DNA from 3 places in the Lysinibacillus sp. JNUCC-52 genome. Region 3 is predicted to be linked to each of the others. Evidence: riboswitches for the same ligand, from Rfam matches in the RefSeq annotation. Region 3 holds a riboswitch; each other region holds the start of a gene.
The links. Region 3 has a riboswitch for S-adenosylmethionine ahead of metA (homoserine O-acetyltransferase MetA). Riboswitches for the same ligand answer to the same signal wherever they lie in the genome.

Region 1 (5,140 bases), 1.9 Mb from region 3:
GACAATGGAAGTTCCGAACTCACGAACATTGGTAAAGCAGATTGAAATGTTAAATTTGACCAAAATAGATTTACAATATTTAAAAGCTTTTAAACCATTTGTGGAGGACAACATCAATCAAATCGTCGACCGATTTTATGGAATGATTGGAACTGAGCAAAGTTTAGTAGATATTATTAATAGACATAGTTCTGTAGATAAGTTGAAAGTCACCTTGCGTCGACACATTATTGAAATGTTTAACGGTACAATAGACGAAGAGTTTTATAAAAGACGAGTAAGTATCGCAAAAGTGCATGTACATATCGGGCTTAGAACACAATGGTATATTTGTGCATTCCAGGATTTAGCCATTTCATTTATAGACTTAGTAGAAAAACATGTAGAGCATCCGATGGATCAATTTAACACGATTCGCGCCATCTCTAAAATTTCTAATTTTGAGCAACAGCTTGTATTAGAAGCTTTTGAAAGTACAGTCGAACGTTTAAAGGAAAATGTCGAACGAGAAAAAGAGGCAGTTGAGAAAAAAATTGTGGAATCTTCAGAGGGGCTTGCTGCTATTTCTCAAGAAACAAATGCTTCATTCCATCAATTAAATAATCAATCGCATGAGATTAAGGAATTGGCGAAAAAGTCACTTCAGGTTAGTACGCTCGCCGAAAGTCAGGCGGTTGAAGGTCGGGAACGTTTACAACATCAATCCAAAAATATGTGTAATATTATTCAATCGGTAGATGATATTACAGATAATATTAAGCAATTGACAGATATGTCGAAAGAAATGGAATCGATTATGGATGTTGTAACAAACATTGCAAATCAAACAAATTTATTAGCTTTAAATGCAGCTATTGAAGCAGCTCGTGCTGGAGAGGCGGGGAAAGGCTTTAGTGTTGTAGCAGATGAGGTTCGTAAATTATCAAGTCAAACGAAGGAATCTGTTACATCTGTTGCTAAATTATTGGAAAAAACGACGGAGCGAACGGATAAGCTTGCCCTCACACTTAGCCATATTCAGGAAGAAGTTGCGTCAGGTGAGGAAAACATGGCCCAAACCGAGGGGCAATTTAATAAAATTTTAGATGCCATGACACAAGCGAAGTGTCAAAATGATCGTATGGAAAAAGAAGTGCAAGCTGTGGCACTCATTCTGAATGAGCTTGGCCTTGCATTTAATGAAGTCACAAATTCTGCAGATAAATTAGCGAGTGTTGCCCAAAACTTAAACTAATTGAAATTATTATTAATGGGAGGACCTTATTAAAATACTTTCAATTAAAATTTAATTTAAAATCCGCTTTGCTTTCCGCAGGTAGGATAAGAGCCTTATGAATATTGTGCTCTTGCTTACTTTTACAGAAAGTGAAGCGGATTTTTTTTTGAGGTGCCTGTCTGTGGAGTGCCAGGCACACAAACAATTTCCCGTATCTGAGGTGTCAGGCACACAAACAATTCCCGTCTCTGAGGTGTCAGGCACACAAACAATTCCCGTCTCTGAGGTGTATCTGAGGTGTTATCTGAGGTGTCAGGCACGCAAACAATTCGCCGTATCTGAGGTGCCAGGCACGCAAACAATTCCCCGTACTTTATTTTTGCTAAATTTGTAATGGGTTGAACGTAAATGTTTGCGAAAAAAGTTTATACTAATAGGAGATAAATAAAGAAATTAGGGGCGATTCTTCATGGAAACAATAGTTGTATTAGGTGGCGGAATTACTGGTTTATGTACGATGCATTATTTACAACGTCAAGTATTGGAGAAAAAAATAGATGTAAAACTAGTACTAGTTGAAAAAAATGCTTATTTAGGTGGAAAGCTTCACTCTGCGTATGACCAAGGTTTTATAATGGAAACGGGTGCTGATTCAATTGTTGCTCGGCATAAAGGGGTCATGGAGCTAGTGCAGGAGCTTAATTTTGAACAGGAGCTCGTGTACAACGAAACAGGGGTTTCTTATATCTATACAAATGACGAATTACATGCAATACCAGCAGATTCAACATTCGGTATCCCTATGAGCTTATCTTCTCTTGAAGCGAGTACACTTGTATCAGACGCTGGTAAGCAAATTGCATTACAGGACTTAACGATGCCAAATAAAGGATTTACTAAAGAAAGCTCAATAGGTGAGTTTTTAACGTATTACTTAGGAGAAGAGCTTGTACAAAATCAAATAGCACCAGTATTAGCAGGCGTATATTCTGGAGATCTACATCAACTTTCAATTGCTTCTACACTGCCGTACTTAATTGATTATAAAAATGATTACGGAAGCATCATTAAGGGGTTTGATGCAAATCGCGAACAATTTATGAAAGCTTCCAATAAAAAATTTATTTCGTTTAAAGAAGGCTTATCATCACTGATTGATCGCCTTGAAGAAACATTAACGGAAGTAGAAATTATTAAAGGTGTAGCAACAACAAGTGTAAAGAAACATGAAGGGCAATATACAATTACTTTGGCTAATAATAGAAAGCTTGAGGCTAATCACGTTGTATTAGCGCTACCGAATGATGCGGTGCAAAGCTTATTACAGGACCCATCATTGGATCGTTACTTTAAAGAGTTTACGACAGCTTCTGCCATAACAATTTACTTAGGCTTTGATGTACCAGATGCAGTGTTACCAGCAGATGGAACGGGTTTTATTGTATCGCATAATTCAAATGTGCAATGCAATGCGGCAACGTGGACAAGCCGAAAATGGAAGCATACATCTACTAATAGTAAATTACTTGTACGACTGTTTTATAAGAGCATTAATCCTGCGTACGAAAAATTACGAAAGATGACAGATGAAGAACTAGCAGCTGTCGCATTAGAAGATGTGAAGAAAAGTTTAGGTATTGATGAAAAGCCAACTGTTGTTAATGTTGCAAAGTGGATCGACCAAATGCCGAAATACGATTTAGCACATCATGAAGCATTGAAGGGCTTAACAGCTGAGCTTGCAGAAAAGTATCCCAATTTATCGATAGCAGGTTGCTCTTATTTTGGAGTAGGTATTGGTGCTTGTATTCAAAATGGTAAAAAAATAGGCGAAGAGCTTGCAGAAAAACTAGTATAGTAGTGAAATAAATACGAAAATAGGTATTTTTCTGGAGAAATCTCCTTTGTTAAGTGAAATAGTCTTGACTCTATCGCCTGTAAACGATATGATTCTTTTAATTATTTGAAAAATTCATACTACATTCTTATCGAGAGAAGCCGAGGGACTGGCCCAATGAAGCTTCAGCAACCAACTCATGTCAGGTGCTAAATCCAGAAGACCTTATTGGTCGAAGATGAGAAGGAAAAACAATTACGATTCGTTAAAGCCTTCTTTTTTGTAAAAGAAGGCTTTTTATATTTTGGGAAAAAGGAAAGTGAGGCTTACGTTTATGGGATTGCTAGAAAAGTTAAAAACACATGTGTTAACTGCAGATGGTGCTATTGGTACTGTTTTATATGGCTACGGCTTGGAGTACTGCCATGAAGAAATGAATGTACAGAAACCAGAATTAATTGAAAAAATTCATAGAGAATATATTGCTGCTGGTGCAGATGTAATTCAAACAAATACTTATGGGGCTAATGCTATTAAATTAGCACGCTACGGCTTAGAATCGCGAGTGCAGCAGTTTAATGAAGCAGCGATCACGATTGCTAAACGTGCTGCAGCAGATGGTGGACAATTTGTGTTAGGCACAATTGGGGGTATCCGCGGTATTCGTAAAAGTGATGCTACGTTAGAGGAAATTTTAACGACAGTTGAAGAGCAAGCTAATGTGTTACTTGCAGGCAATCCAGACGGCCTTTTACTTGAAACGTATTATGATTTCGAAGAGTTAAGCGCAACGTTGAAAATGTTACGTGCCAAAACAAAGCTACCAATTATTGCGCAGGTGTCAATGCATGAACCTGGCGTGTTACAAAATGGAATGGCATTAAATTATGCATTGCACGAGCTTGAGATGCTTGGTGCAGATGTAGTTGGCGTAAATTGCCGTTTAGGTCCGCATCATACCATTCAAGCATTCGAAGGTGTTGAACTTCCTGAAAAAGCATTTATGTCTGCCTATCCAAATGCATCATTGCTAGATTTAGAGGATGGGCGTGTCGTATATGAATCAGAAGCAGATTATTTTGGTCGAGCAGCGGTTGCACTAGTTGACCAAGGTGTTCGTTTAATAGGTGGCTGCTGTGGCACAACACCAAAGCACATTGCGGCAGCGAAAAAATATTTAGAAGAGTTAACACCTATTGAAGAAAAGTTAGCTAAGCCAGAAAAAGTGGAGATTGTACGAGAAGCAGAGCCTGCAACATATGAGCCGTTACTTGAAAAGGTGAAACGTGAGCGCTCAGTTATCGTGGAGTTAGATACACCAAGGCATTTAGAGATTGATGGCTTTATTCAAGGGGCGAAAAAATTATATGAAGCAGGCGCTGATGTAGTGATGATGGCAGATAACTCACTTGCATCGCCACGCATTAGTAATGTGGCAATGGGTGCGTTATTAAAGGAAACACATGGTGTTCGACCATTAACGCATATAACGTGTCGTGACCGTAATTTAATTGGATTACAGTCGCATTTGATGGGCTTAAATGCACTTGGTATTCATGATATTTTAGCAGTTACTGGAGATCCGACTAAGGTAGGCGACTTCCCTGGTGCAACAAGTGTTTATGATGTATCTTCTATGGAGCTAATCCAACTGATTAAACAGTTGAATGAAGGTATTTCATTTTCTGGAAAGCCACTTCGTAAAAAAGCAAACTTTTCTGTAGCGGCAGCATTTAATCCGAATGTCCGTGTGTTAGATCGAGCGGTAGCCCGTCTAGAGAAAAAAATTGAACATGGCGCCGATTACTTTATTTCTCAACCTGTTTATACGAAAGAGAAAATTATTGAAATTTATGAGGCGACGAAGCATTTAGATGCACCAATTTATATTGGGATTATGCCAGTAACAAGCTATAAGAGCGCTGAATTTTTACACCATGAAGTACCAGGTATTAAACTATCGGACGATGCACTGTCACGTATGAAGGCATGTGGTGAAGATAAAGAACGTTCAACATTAGAAGGGATTGCAATTGCTAAAGAGTTAGTGGAAGTAGCTGCAGAGTATTTCAATGGTATTTACTTAA
Region 2 (5,140 bases), 1.4 Mb from region 3:
ACTGATAAAAATAATCCTGCTAATAACTTCTTCATTTGTATACACTCCCTTTATTTGTTCAAACAATATGTTAGCGGTAAATACCGGTTTAACCTTTTTAACGTTTGTCTGTTTTCGTTGTAATCATATCGCCAATCCATTGAATGATAAATACGACTACTAAGATCAAAATAGTTGCCATTAATGTCACATCTTGGCGATTACGTTGGAAGCCATCTAAAAAGGCTAAGTTTCCTAGACCGCCAGCACCAATAATACCAGCCATTGCCGTATATCCAACAAGTGCTACAGCCGTTACAGTAATCCCAGAAATAAGTGCTGGTAATGATTCTGGAATTAGAACCTTCCATATAATCGTGGACGTTTTAGCCCCCATCGAGCGTGCTGCTTCAACAACACCTTTATCAATTTCACGTAATGCAATTAGTACCATTCGTGCATAGAATGGGGCAGCACCAATAATAAGTGCTGGTAGGGCTGCATTTGCTCCTCGGATTGTCCCAAGTAAAAACTTCGTAAATGGAATAAGTAAAATAATTAACACGATAAATGGTATCGAACGGAATATATTAACGACCGATCCTGTTAAAAAGTTAACAATTTTATTGGCCCATAACTGGTTTGGACTCGTTAAAAAGAGGATTATGCCAATGGCTAAACCAAGTATAAATGTTACGACTGTAGATAGAGTGGTCATATAAAGTGTTTCATATGTGGCTGTCCACATTTTTTCCCAGTCGACATTCGGAAAGAGACTAGTTAGCATTTGCAATCACCTCCGTTTGTACTTCAACTGTATTTAAATAATTTAATGCAGCTGCTACATTTGTCTCTGTACCATCAATTTGTACAATAAGAGTACCGTATGCACCATTTTTCGTTTGCGAGATATTACCATGGACAATGCTAACTTCTACATCAAACTGTTTTACTAAATGTGATATAACTGGCTGCTCTGTTTTTTCACCAACAAATACAAGCTTAACAAGGTGTCCTGTTGGATAGTTCATTCTAAGCTGTGCAACTGTCTCCTGCGTTTCCTTCGTATCGGTAATTTGTGATACGAATTTTTTAGTGATCGCTGCTTGTGGTGCTTGGAACACTTGTAGTACTTCACCACGTTCAACAATTTCTCCAGCTTCCATTACCGCTACACGATGACAGATTTTGCGAATAACATGCATTTCATGAGTAATTAATACGATTGTTAAGCCTAATCGTTCGTTTATATCGACAAGCAAATCAAGAATTGCATCCGTTGTTTCTGGATCCAGTGCTGATGTAGCTTCATCACATAACAGCACTTCAGGATTATTGGCAAGTGCTCGTGCTATGCCAACACGTTGCTTTTGACCACCTGACAGTTGTGATGGAAACGATTTGTCACGACCTTCTAAACCAACAAGTGCAATAAGTTCTTTCACACGTGCGTCTCGCTCACTTTTAGCTACACCTGCAATTTCAAGTGGAAATGCAATGTTTTCTGCAACTGTTCTTGACCAAAGTAAGTTAAAATGTTGGAAAATCATACTTACCTTTTGTCTAGCATCACGCAACTTTTGACCCTTAATAGATGAAAATTCTTGGTTATTCACCTTCACCGAACCAGTTGTCGGCTTTTCTAAACCGTTTAATAAACGAATCATCGTACTTTTACCAGCGCCACTATAGCCAATAATGCCAAAAATTTCACCTTTGTTAATTGTAAGATTAACATCTTTAACAGCAGTTAATTCGCCATTTGCGGTTTTGTATTTCTTCGTAATATTTTGAAGCTGTATCATAGCGAAACTCCTTTTCTCATATAGAAAACCCCTTCACTCACAGACAAGTAGAAGGGGTCACGTACTTTATACGCTAAACCGTTCTCTCATCTTTCAAAGAAAAATCTTTGAGTGATTTGGCACCTTTTCACATTTGTGATGGTTGCCGGGCTTCATAGGGCACTTCCCTCCGCCGCTCTTTATAAGAGTTCGATATATTTAATAGTTTTTAATATAGTTGTTACTTTACCATGCTAGCAAAGTTCAGTCAATTGGTTTTTTTAACAATTCGTATAAAAAAGGTACGGATTGAAATGCATAAACCTTTTCTCTAACTGATCCACCATCACTAACGAGTAAACACGGTACACTTTCGATTTGAAAATCATAAGCTATTTGCTCTAAAAAATTAATATTTGCCTTGCCTAATTTTAACTGTGGCAATAATTGTTCTATGATATCCATCATTTTAGATGCAACTGCACACGTTCCGCACATCGGTGTATATAAATAAAAGGCAGTTTTTTCACCAGATTTTACTGCTGTTTCCCACTGCTCTTTTGACCATTCTTCCATTTTTCAACCAACCTTACAAAATATATTCATTATGGATGGAAAAATGCGCACGCAATAAAATCATTGCAAGCACTTTCCTCGGTGTAGTTTCTACTTCTTTATAAGTAGGCATCGTTCGCAAATGCTCTGCTTCAGGATAATGTCTGTCCATCAATGCTCGTAATTTATCTCCAGATGCATCTGCATCAAAAAATGTATAGAGCTCATAGCCCTCATATGGGTCGAGTAATTCTTCTAATTGATGCACACCAATTGTACCATTTGTACAAAGTATTGTAACATCTTCACTCAAAATAGGTTCTATTTGAAGCTTATCCGAACGGCCTTCCACAATTAAACATTTCCCTTCGAACATCACGCCACCCCCATTTAGCAGTTATCTACGACAACAATTTATTGCAATTATAGGATTCCACACTATGCATAGATCTACACGTTAACAATATTTTCTATATGTCACTTTGCAATTTGGATAACATTTTATGTGAGTTACTTGGACTTTCATTTACTTGAAGAGTCACGCTTTGTACAGCTCAAAAAACAATTGCATACCTGTGTTATATAATAAAAAACGCCGGTATGTACTCCGACGTTTTTCTATTATAGGCTTGATTATTCTGCAATCATTTCTTCGTATTGTTCTGCAGTCATAAGGTTTTCAAGCTCTGAAGCATCAGCAGGCTCTACAACGATCATCCATGCTTTTTCATATGGTGATTCGTTTACGAATTCTGGGCTATCTTCTAGATCTGCATTTACTTCCACTACAGTACCTGAAATCGGTGCGTATAATTCAGAAACAGTTTTTACTGATTCTACGCTGCCAAATGGATCATCAGTTTTAATTTCGTCGCCAACTTGTGGAAGCTCAACGAAAACGATGTCTCCTAATTCAGATTGTGCAAAATGCGAAATACCGATACGTACTTTACCATCTTCTAATTTTACCCATTCGTGTTCTTCAGAGTAACGTAAGTCTTTAGGTGTGCTCATGCCAAAAACCCCTCCATAAATATGTAATATATTCACTTTCAGTGTGCCATACTTCTTTCATAAAAACAAGGATTAAAGCTGTTATTTCCACGCTTGTTCAAAATCTGATTCTTTAAATCCTAACGTTACTTTTTTTCCATCAGTAACGATTGGTCGCTTAATTAACATACCATCAGAAGCAAGTAGTGTGAGCTGTTCATCTTCCGACATTTCCGCCAGTTTATCCTTCAACCCAAGTTCGCGATATTTCATGCCAGATGTGTTGAAAAATTTCTTTAATGGCTGCCCGCTAGCCTGCCAATAACTTTTAATTTGCTCTTTCGTAGGTGCTTGTTCAACAATGTGTACCTCTTCGTATGAAACGCCATTGTCGTTTAACCACTTCTGTGCTTTTTTACAAGTTGTACATTTAGGATAATGGATAAGTTGAATCATATTTATAGGCTCCTCTGCTATCATTTCCTGTAGTATACCATCATAACTAGTATGAGCCAAAAAGAAACATTTATTGGTTAATTTCATAATTGTTTGCGTGCCTGTCACTTTGGCTTAAATTGTTTGCGTGCCTGTCACTTTAGTGTGGGCAACTGGCATTCTGTCTGCTCCTATTTCGTAAAATTCCACTTCGCTTTCCGCGGGCACGATGTAAGCCGCAACCGTCGCTAGCGCGCCGTCTGTTGCGTCTTACATTACGTGCGTTCCCGCAGGAGTCTTCGTGGATTTTTACTTAGATAGTTTTAATTGGCAAAGTGAGAATTGTTTGCATGCCTGGCACTTTGGCATTAATTGTTTGTGTGCCTGACACCCTCCCTTTCAATAAAAAAGACAACAAGTTGATTTACTTGTTGTCTTTTTTCGAAACTTTGATTTTTCCTACCGTTAGTAAAGAGCTAGGTTAAAGATTATATTATACGATGAATTTTTCTGCTTCGATTAGTTTAACAGAAGCTTCACGTTTTTTAGCAATAAGGTTATAAGGGTTGTTACGAGTTAGTTTACGTAAAGCTGACAATGTCATACGTGCAGCGTCCCCATCTGCTGAAGCAAGAATTGTATCCTTTGCTTCTTTCTCAATTTCTGCAAATGCTTCTTGGCAGAAAATTTGTGTATAAAGTAATTTTTGATGAGACTTTTCTGCACCTTCACGCGCAATCGCCTTTTCTGTACGTAACACAGTAGACTCCATAGCGAATAATTGGTTAGCGATATTGGCAATGTTCACTAATACTTCTTGCTCTTGGTCAAGTTTCGCTCCATAGCGCTGTGCTGCCATACCTGCTGCTAATACAGCAATTTTCTTCGCGTTTTTCACAAGATATTTTTCTTGTGCTAGCGGCTCTGTGCCTACTTCTTCAGGCATTAGCATAAGAAGTTCTTGTTGCAAGTTTTGAGCGACCTGCAATAATGGTAATTCACCTTTTAATGCTTTTTTCATAAATGTACCTGGTACAATCATGCGGTTAATTTCATTTGTACCTTCGAAAATACGGTTAATTCTTGAATCGCGATAAATTCGCTCTACTTCATATTCAGCCATAAAGCCATAGCCACCATGTAATTGCACCGCTTCATCTGCGATATAGTCCAATGTTTCTGAACCAAACACTTTAGCAATTGAACACTCAATGGCATATTCAGCAATTGCATTTGCAATAACTTTTCCTTGCTTTTGTTCTTCAGGGCTTAACTGGCTTAAACGATCTTCAAATAAACCAACCGTACGATAATTTAATGACTCTGAAGCATATAATTGAGACGCCATTGTCGATAGTTTTTCTTTCGTTAAGTTGAAATCAGAAAGCTTCGTT
Region 3 (5,140 bases):
CACATGCAATTGAAAAGCTCTTAAAGATGGATGAAATATGAGGTATCGCCGATAGGATGTGTAAAATCGCCGATAAAACCACCGAAATCGTTCACAATGCTTCCCATAATACCTACATACCAGTAAAATAGAGTAGGTTAGGGGGATTCTATATTGAAAGATCAACGCTTTAAAATTGCACATCGTGAGGCGCTCATCGGCATAGGACTTGTACTTGTCAACTTTGCTATTTGGTACGGCTTTGCATATGGCCTAGGCTCGGGGGATCCAACAAAATATACATATGTTTGGGGTTTCCCAGCATGGTTTTTCTATAGTTGTATCGCTGGAACAGCTTTTATGATTGTGTTAATCTGGCTCGTCTTAAAATTCTTTTTCAAAGAAGTACCTTTTGAAGATGGGGAGGTGGATAAATAGTGCACTGGCAAGTTATTTTTCCACTCTTCATCTTTTTAATTATTATTTTTGGTATTGGTATATGGGCCAATAAACATGTCCGTTCATCGAACTCGTTTTTACAGGAATATTTTCTTGGTGGTCGTGAAATGGGTGGCTTTATCCTAGCAATGACTATGATTGCCACGTACGGAAGCGCAAGCAGCTTTATTGGTGGACCAGGGGTCGCTTATAATAAAGGACTTGGATGGGTACTCCTAGCGATGGCACAACTACCAGCTGGTTATTTTGTATTAATGATATTAGGAAAGAAATTTGCAATTATTGCTCGCCGTTATCAGGCAATAACATTAATTGATTTTTTACGGGAACGCTATAAAAGCCATGTCATTGTAATTTTATCTGCAATTAGTATTATTGTCTTTTTATTTTCTGCAATGATGGCACAGTGGGTTGGTGGAGCACGCTTAATTGAATCTTTAACGGGTTTAAATTATACAGCGGCACTCTTTATTTTTGCTGCATCGGTATTAATTTATGTCATTATTGGGGGCTTCCGTGCGGTCGCTTTAACAGATACAGTACAAGGTTCGATAATGGTAATTGGTACGGTTATTTTACTAATTGGGACAATCATTGCAGGCGGGGGAATAGATCAAATTATGACATCCCTTGTGGCAGAAAATCCAAAGTTAGTGTCTCCATTTGGTGCAGAAGGTGAACTAACGCCGTTATATGTTTCTACATTTTGGATTTTAATAGGAATTGGCGTAGTGGGTCTACCTCAAATTGCAGTACGTGCTATGAGCTATAAAGATTCAAAAAGTATGCATTTAGCGATTATTATTGGTACGATCGCCATCGGGACAATTATGTTTGGCATGCATCTAATTGGTGTGCTAGCGCGTCCAGTAATGCCAGGTATTGAGATTGGCGATAAAGTGATGCCATTATTAACGTTAAAAGTTTTACCGCCATATTTAGCGGGTATTGTTTTAGCAGCACCGATGGCAGCCACGATGTCTACGGTTAATGCACTACTGATGTTAGTTAGTTCAACCGTTGTGAAAGATATTTATTTAAACTATGTGAAGCCAACTGCCAACGACGGGGAGATTAAGCGGGCAAGCTTTATTGTCACTACCGTAATTGGTTTAGCGGTCGTTGTATTTGCGTTAAATCCACCAGATTTACTTGTTTGGCTTAATTTATTTGCATTTGGTGGCCTAGAAGCTGTCTTTATTTGGTCAGTCGTCCTAGGATTATATTGGAAAAAGGCCAACAAATATGGCGCAATTGCTTCCATGATTACGGGCATGACGTTATACATTGTGATTGATCGCTTTTATCCGTCAATCTTTGGTATGCATACAGTGACAATCCCGATAGTAGCTTCATTTATTATCTTTGTTGTTGTAAGCTTACTAACAGCTGACAAATTTAAAGATGAAAAAATATTTATCTAAATACCAAAAACCCACGAGAGATACCTCTCTCGTGGGTTTTTTTATATGAATAACGCTAAAAAAGAAAACCGTTAGCAAGTGGTTGCTAACGGCGTTTATCTTAATAAAATACTTTTTCAAGATTATATTTTGCACGGAAAGTGTTAATAGCATATGTTTCGTAAATTTCACGTTCCATTGGATCATCAATTTCATACACTTCAATTTTGAAAATTTCATCACGATATTTTTTCATTGGTGATACGTTATCTTCAAAATGCTTTTTAATGCGTTGACGAATTTTGCGCGCTTTTCCTACAAATAATAGCTCATTTTTTTCGTTGTAGAATAAGAATATGCCACCTTTTTCGCGAGTGATTTTATGGAAATCAATAAAACCATGGAATGGTGTGATTTCTACATCACCTGGTTTTAATACTTGCTCACGTTGACGAATTACTAAGTCTGGTTTTGGGAGTTCAATTTTAATCAAAATATTTCACGTTCCTCTCTGTTACTAAAGGTATATGTTAACATAATACCTCCATGATTACCATTACGTTTTCTTCTACAAAAATCAATTTACAATGCATGAATGTTTATCGGGTTACAATTGTCATTGGTTTGTCATTTACGAAGGCTAATTGATGAAAAAAATGATATTTAACCAGTAGATACGTAACTCACAAAAGAAATAGATACTTTAATGATAGTGTTCATCAAAAAATAAACTTCCATTCATTTAAATACTAAATATTCTATGTATTATTGAAATTCTTAATTGTTCATGATACAATTCTTTTTAATTAAATAATCTTATCAAGAGAAGCTGAGGGATTTGGCCCTATGACGCTTCAGCAACCTCTAACAATGTTAGAAAGGTGCTAATTCCACCAAAGGATGTTTCCTTTGAGAGATAAGAGTGAACGTGATAATTATCCTTCTCATTCTTGCTCTAATGGAATGAGGGGGATTTTTTAATTTTTAAATAGATAGAGAGAAAAAATTAAAGAAAAGGGGAATACAGCATGCCTATTAATATTCCGAAAAACTTACCAGCTGGAGAACATTTACGTGGGGAAAAAATATTCGTTATGGAAGAAGACCGCGCTAAAACGCAACAAATTCGTCCTTTAAATATTTTAATTTTTAATTTAATGCCAGAAAAAGAAAAAACAGAGCTACAATTACTGCGATTGCTCGGTAATACACCATTACAAGTGAATATTACATTTTTAAATACAGCAACACATGAGTCTAAAAACGTGAGTAAATCACATTTACAGCTATTTTACTCGACATTTAAAGAAATTCGCCATCGCCGCTTTGACGGTATGATTATTACGGGTGCGCCTGTTGAAAAAATGGCATTTGAAGAAGTGAATTATTGGGAAGAAATTTCAGAAATAATGGATTGGTCTGTGAAAAATGTTACGTCCGTAATGCATATATGTTGGGGGGCACAAGCTGCACTATATCACCATTACGGTATCGGTAAATTTGAGCTACCAGAAAAATGTTCTGGCGTCTATTCACATGTAATTACCGATTTAACGGTCGATTTAGTGCGCGGCTTTAGTGACTTATTTACAGCACCACATTCACGCTATACATCGGTTTCCATTGATGAAGTACGTAAGCACCCAGATTTACGCTTACTGTCCTATTCAGAAGATGCTGGCGTCTTTATCGTGCAGTCAAAGGATAATAAGAACATAATGATTACAGGTCACTTAGAATACGACGCGACAACATTAGCTGATGAATATTACCGTGATGTTGAAAAAGGAATTGATATTGCGATTCCTGTTAACTATTTCCCGAATAATAATCCTTCTAATGAGCCGATCAATACATGGCGAGCACATACGCATTTACTATTTTCAAATTGGCTTAACTATTATGTTTATCAGGAAACACCGTACGAATGGGATTTTGTTGATGAGATTGAATACCATATTTAATATGGGACAATTAACATACCGTTTTACAGTTAGAAAAACCACATTTCTCATTAAAAGTGAGAAATGTGGTTTTTGTTGTTAACTTATTGAGATTCGGACGAGTTTGGTTTGGTCGCATCTTGCTGCGCTTTCGATTCTTGTTGTTCTTTTGGAGTTTGCTGCACTTTTGATTCTTGTTGTTCTTTTGAATTTTGCTTGTCTTTTGATTGTTGTTCTTGAGATTCTTGCTGATTACTAGAAGAGCTTTGACTGTCTTCTTTCTTTTTTATTTTGCGAACTTTTGCGACTGTTAGTAACAACAATGGAAGTAAAACAGTTAATAATCCTGAATACAACGGCCAAATATTCTCATTATAATTATTAGAATGGACGATATTCGGGTGAGCAATTTGAGCCAGTGCAACCATACATAATCCAAGTGGTAAAATGAGTGGGCGAGGATCTTTTATTTTAAATATTTGTCCTATGCCAAGTACCGTTGCGTAAAAATAAATAAATGTCCGAATGTAAATGGATATAATCCACATAACAGCCATGATAATTTCCACTCGTTGGAAAAAATTACCTATCGAAATCCTTTGAGCTAGCGCATAGCTTGGAAATGTCTTAATTGATGTATTAGTTGAGCCAAGAACGAGTGTTGAAAGGGTAATAATAAGAATTAAGACAATTCCGCCTAGTAGTGTGCCGATATAATATCCTTTTTGAGCTGCTTTATGTACATTGACTCCAGAAGGGAAAAACATAAGCAACACAGCAAGTGGGAAAGAAAAAACACTCGTAAAGTTTAGCGTACCGACGATTAATGGTTTTGTGTCTGTTTCATAGACTGGCATAATATTTTCTATATTGATTTGAGGGGAAATACAAATAATAAAAATAATAAAAATTAACATAAATATTGGAAATAGTATTTCCACAGAACGTGCAAAAACTTCAATCCCTAAATACGACGCGAAAACGATAATAATCGTAAATAAAACTGCAAAGGTCAGAGTAGGTGTTTCGGGCATCACTTCCGTTTGCATAAAAATTCCGATGAAATATAATAATTCGCCTGCTGAAAAAAAGGTTAAAGACATAAAACAAAGCGATGTCAAAGTACCGATGAATTTGCCAAAAATTTTTCCATTTGCTTCAATAAACGTAAGGTTTGGAGTTTGATTTCCTAATGATACAAAGAGCTTTATTAATAAAATGCTTAATAGTACACCAATAGCCGCTCCAATCCACGCATCCTGGCTGAGTTTTTCTGTAATACTTGCTGGCACAATTAATATAGCTGTTCCAATTGAATAGAGAAGGGTAATGACTGTAAATTGTCTTGCGCTAATG

Region 1: it holds a riboswitch for S-adenosylmethionine, as region 3 does, so the genes downstream of both, JNUCC52_RS16275 (bifunctional homocysteine S-methyltransferase/methylenetetrahydrofolate reductase) here and metA (homoserine O-acetyltransferase MetA) in region 3, are expected to answer to the same signal.
Region 2: it holds a riboswitch for S-adenosylmethionine, as region 3 does, so the genes downstream of both, JNUCC52_RS18285 (methionine ABC transporter ATP-binding protein) here and metA (homoserine O-acetyltransferase MetA) in region 3, are expected to answer to the same signal.

The regions. Positions count from the first base shown of each region.
Region 1 is NZ_CP065546.1:3,283,058-3,288,197, forward strand. It holds gene JNUCC52_RS16265 (globin-coupled sensor protein) at 1-1,234, shown strand, start outside; gene JNUCC52_RS16270 (protoporphyrinogen oxidase) at 1,686-3,074, shown strand; SAM riboswitch class I at 3,199-3,298, shown strand; gene JNUCC52_RS16275 (bifunctional homocysteine S-methyltransferase/methylenetetrahydrofolate reductase) at 3,388-5,140, shown strand, end outside.
Region 2 is NZ_CP065546.1:3,711,679-3,716,818, reverse strand. It holds gene JNUCC52_RS18295 (MetQ/NlpA family ABC transporter substrate-binding protein) at 1-35, opposite strand, end outside; gene JNUCC52_RS18290 (methionine ABC transporter permease) at 98-766, opposite strand; gene JNUCC52_RS18285 (methionine ABC transporter ATP-binding protein) at 756-1,784, opposite strand; SAM riboswitch class I at 1,868-1,972, opposite strand; gene JNUCC52_RS18280 (thioredoxin family protein) at 2,028-2,339, opposite strand; gene JNUCC52_RS18275 (toprim domain-containing protein) at 2,353-2,694, opposite strand; gene gcvH (glycine cleavage system protein GcvH) at 2,952-3,332, opposite strand; gene JNUCC52_RS18265 (arsenate reductase family protein) at 3,414-3,767, opposite strand; gene JNUCC52_RS18260 (acyl-CoA dehydrogenase FadE) at 4,240-5,140, opposite strand, start outside.
Region 3 is NZ_CP065546.1:454,975-460,114, reverse strand. It holds gene JNUCC52_RS02465 (class I adenylate-forming enzyme family protein) at 1-24, shown strand, start outside; gene JNUCC52_RS02460 (YhdT family protein) at 154-417, shown strand; gene panF (sodium/pantothenate symporter) at 417-1,862, shown strand; gene JNUCC52_RS02450 (nucleotide excision repair endonuclease) at 1,963-2,334, opposite strand; SAM riboswitch class I at 2,655-2,764, shown strand; gene metA (homoserine O-acetyltransferase MetA) at 2,870-3,805, shown strand; gene JNUCC52_RS02440 (GerAB/ArcD/ProY family transporter) at 3,889-5,140, opposite strand, start outside.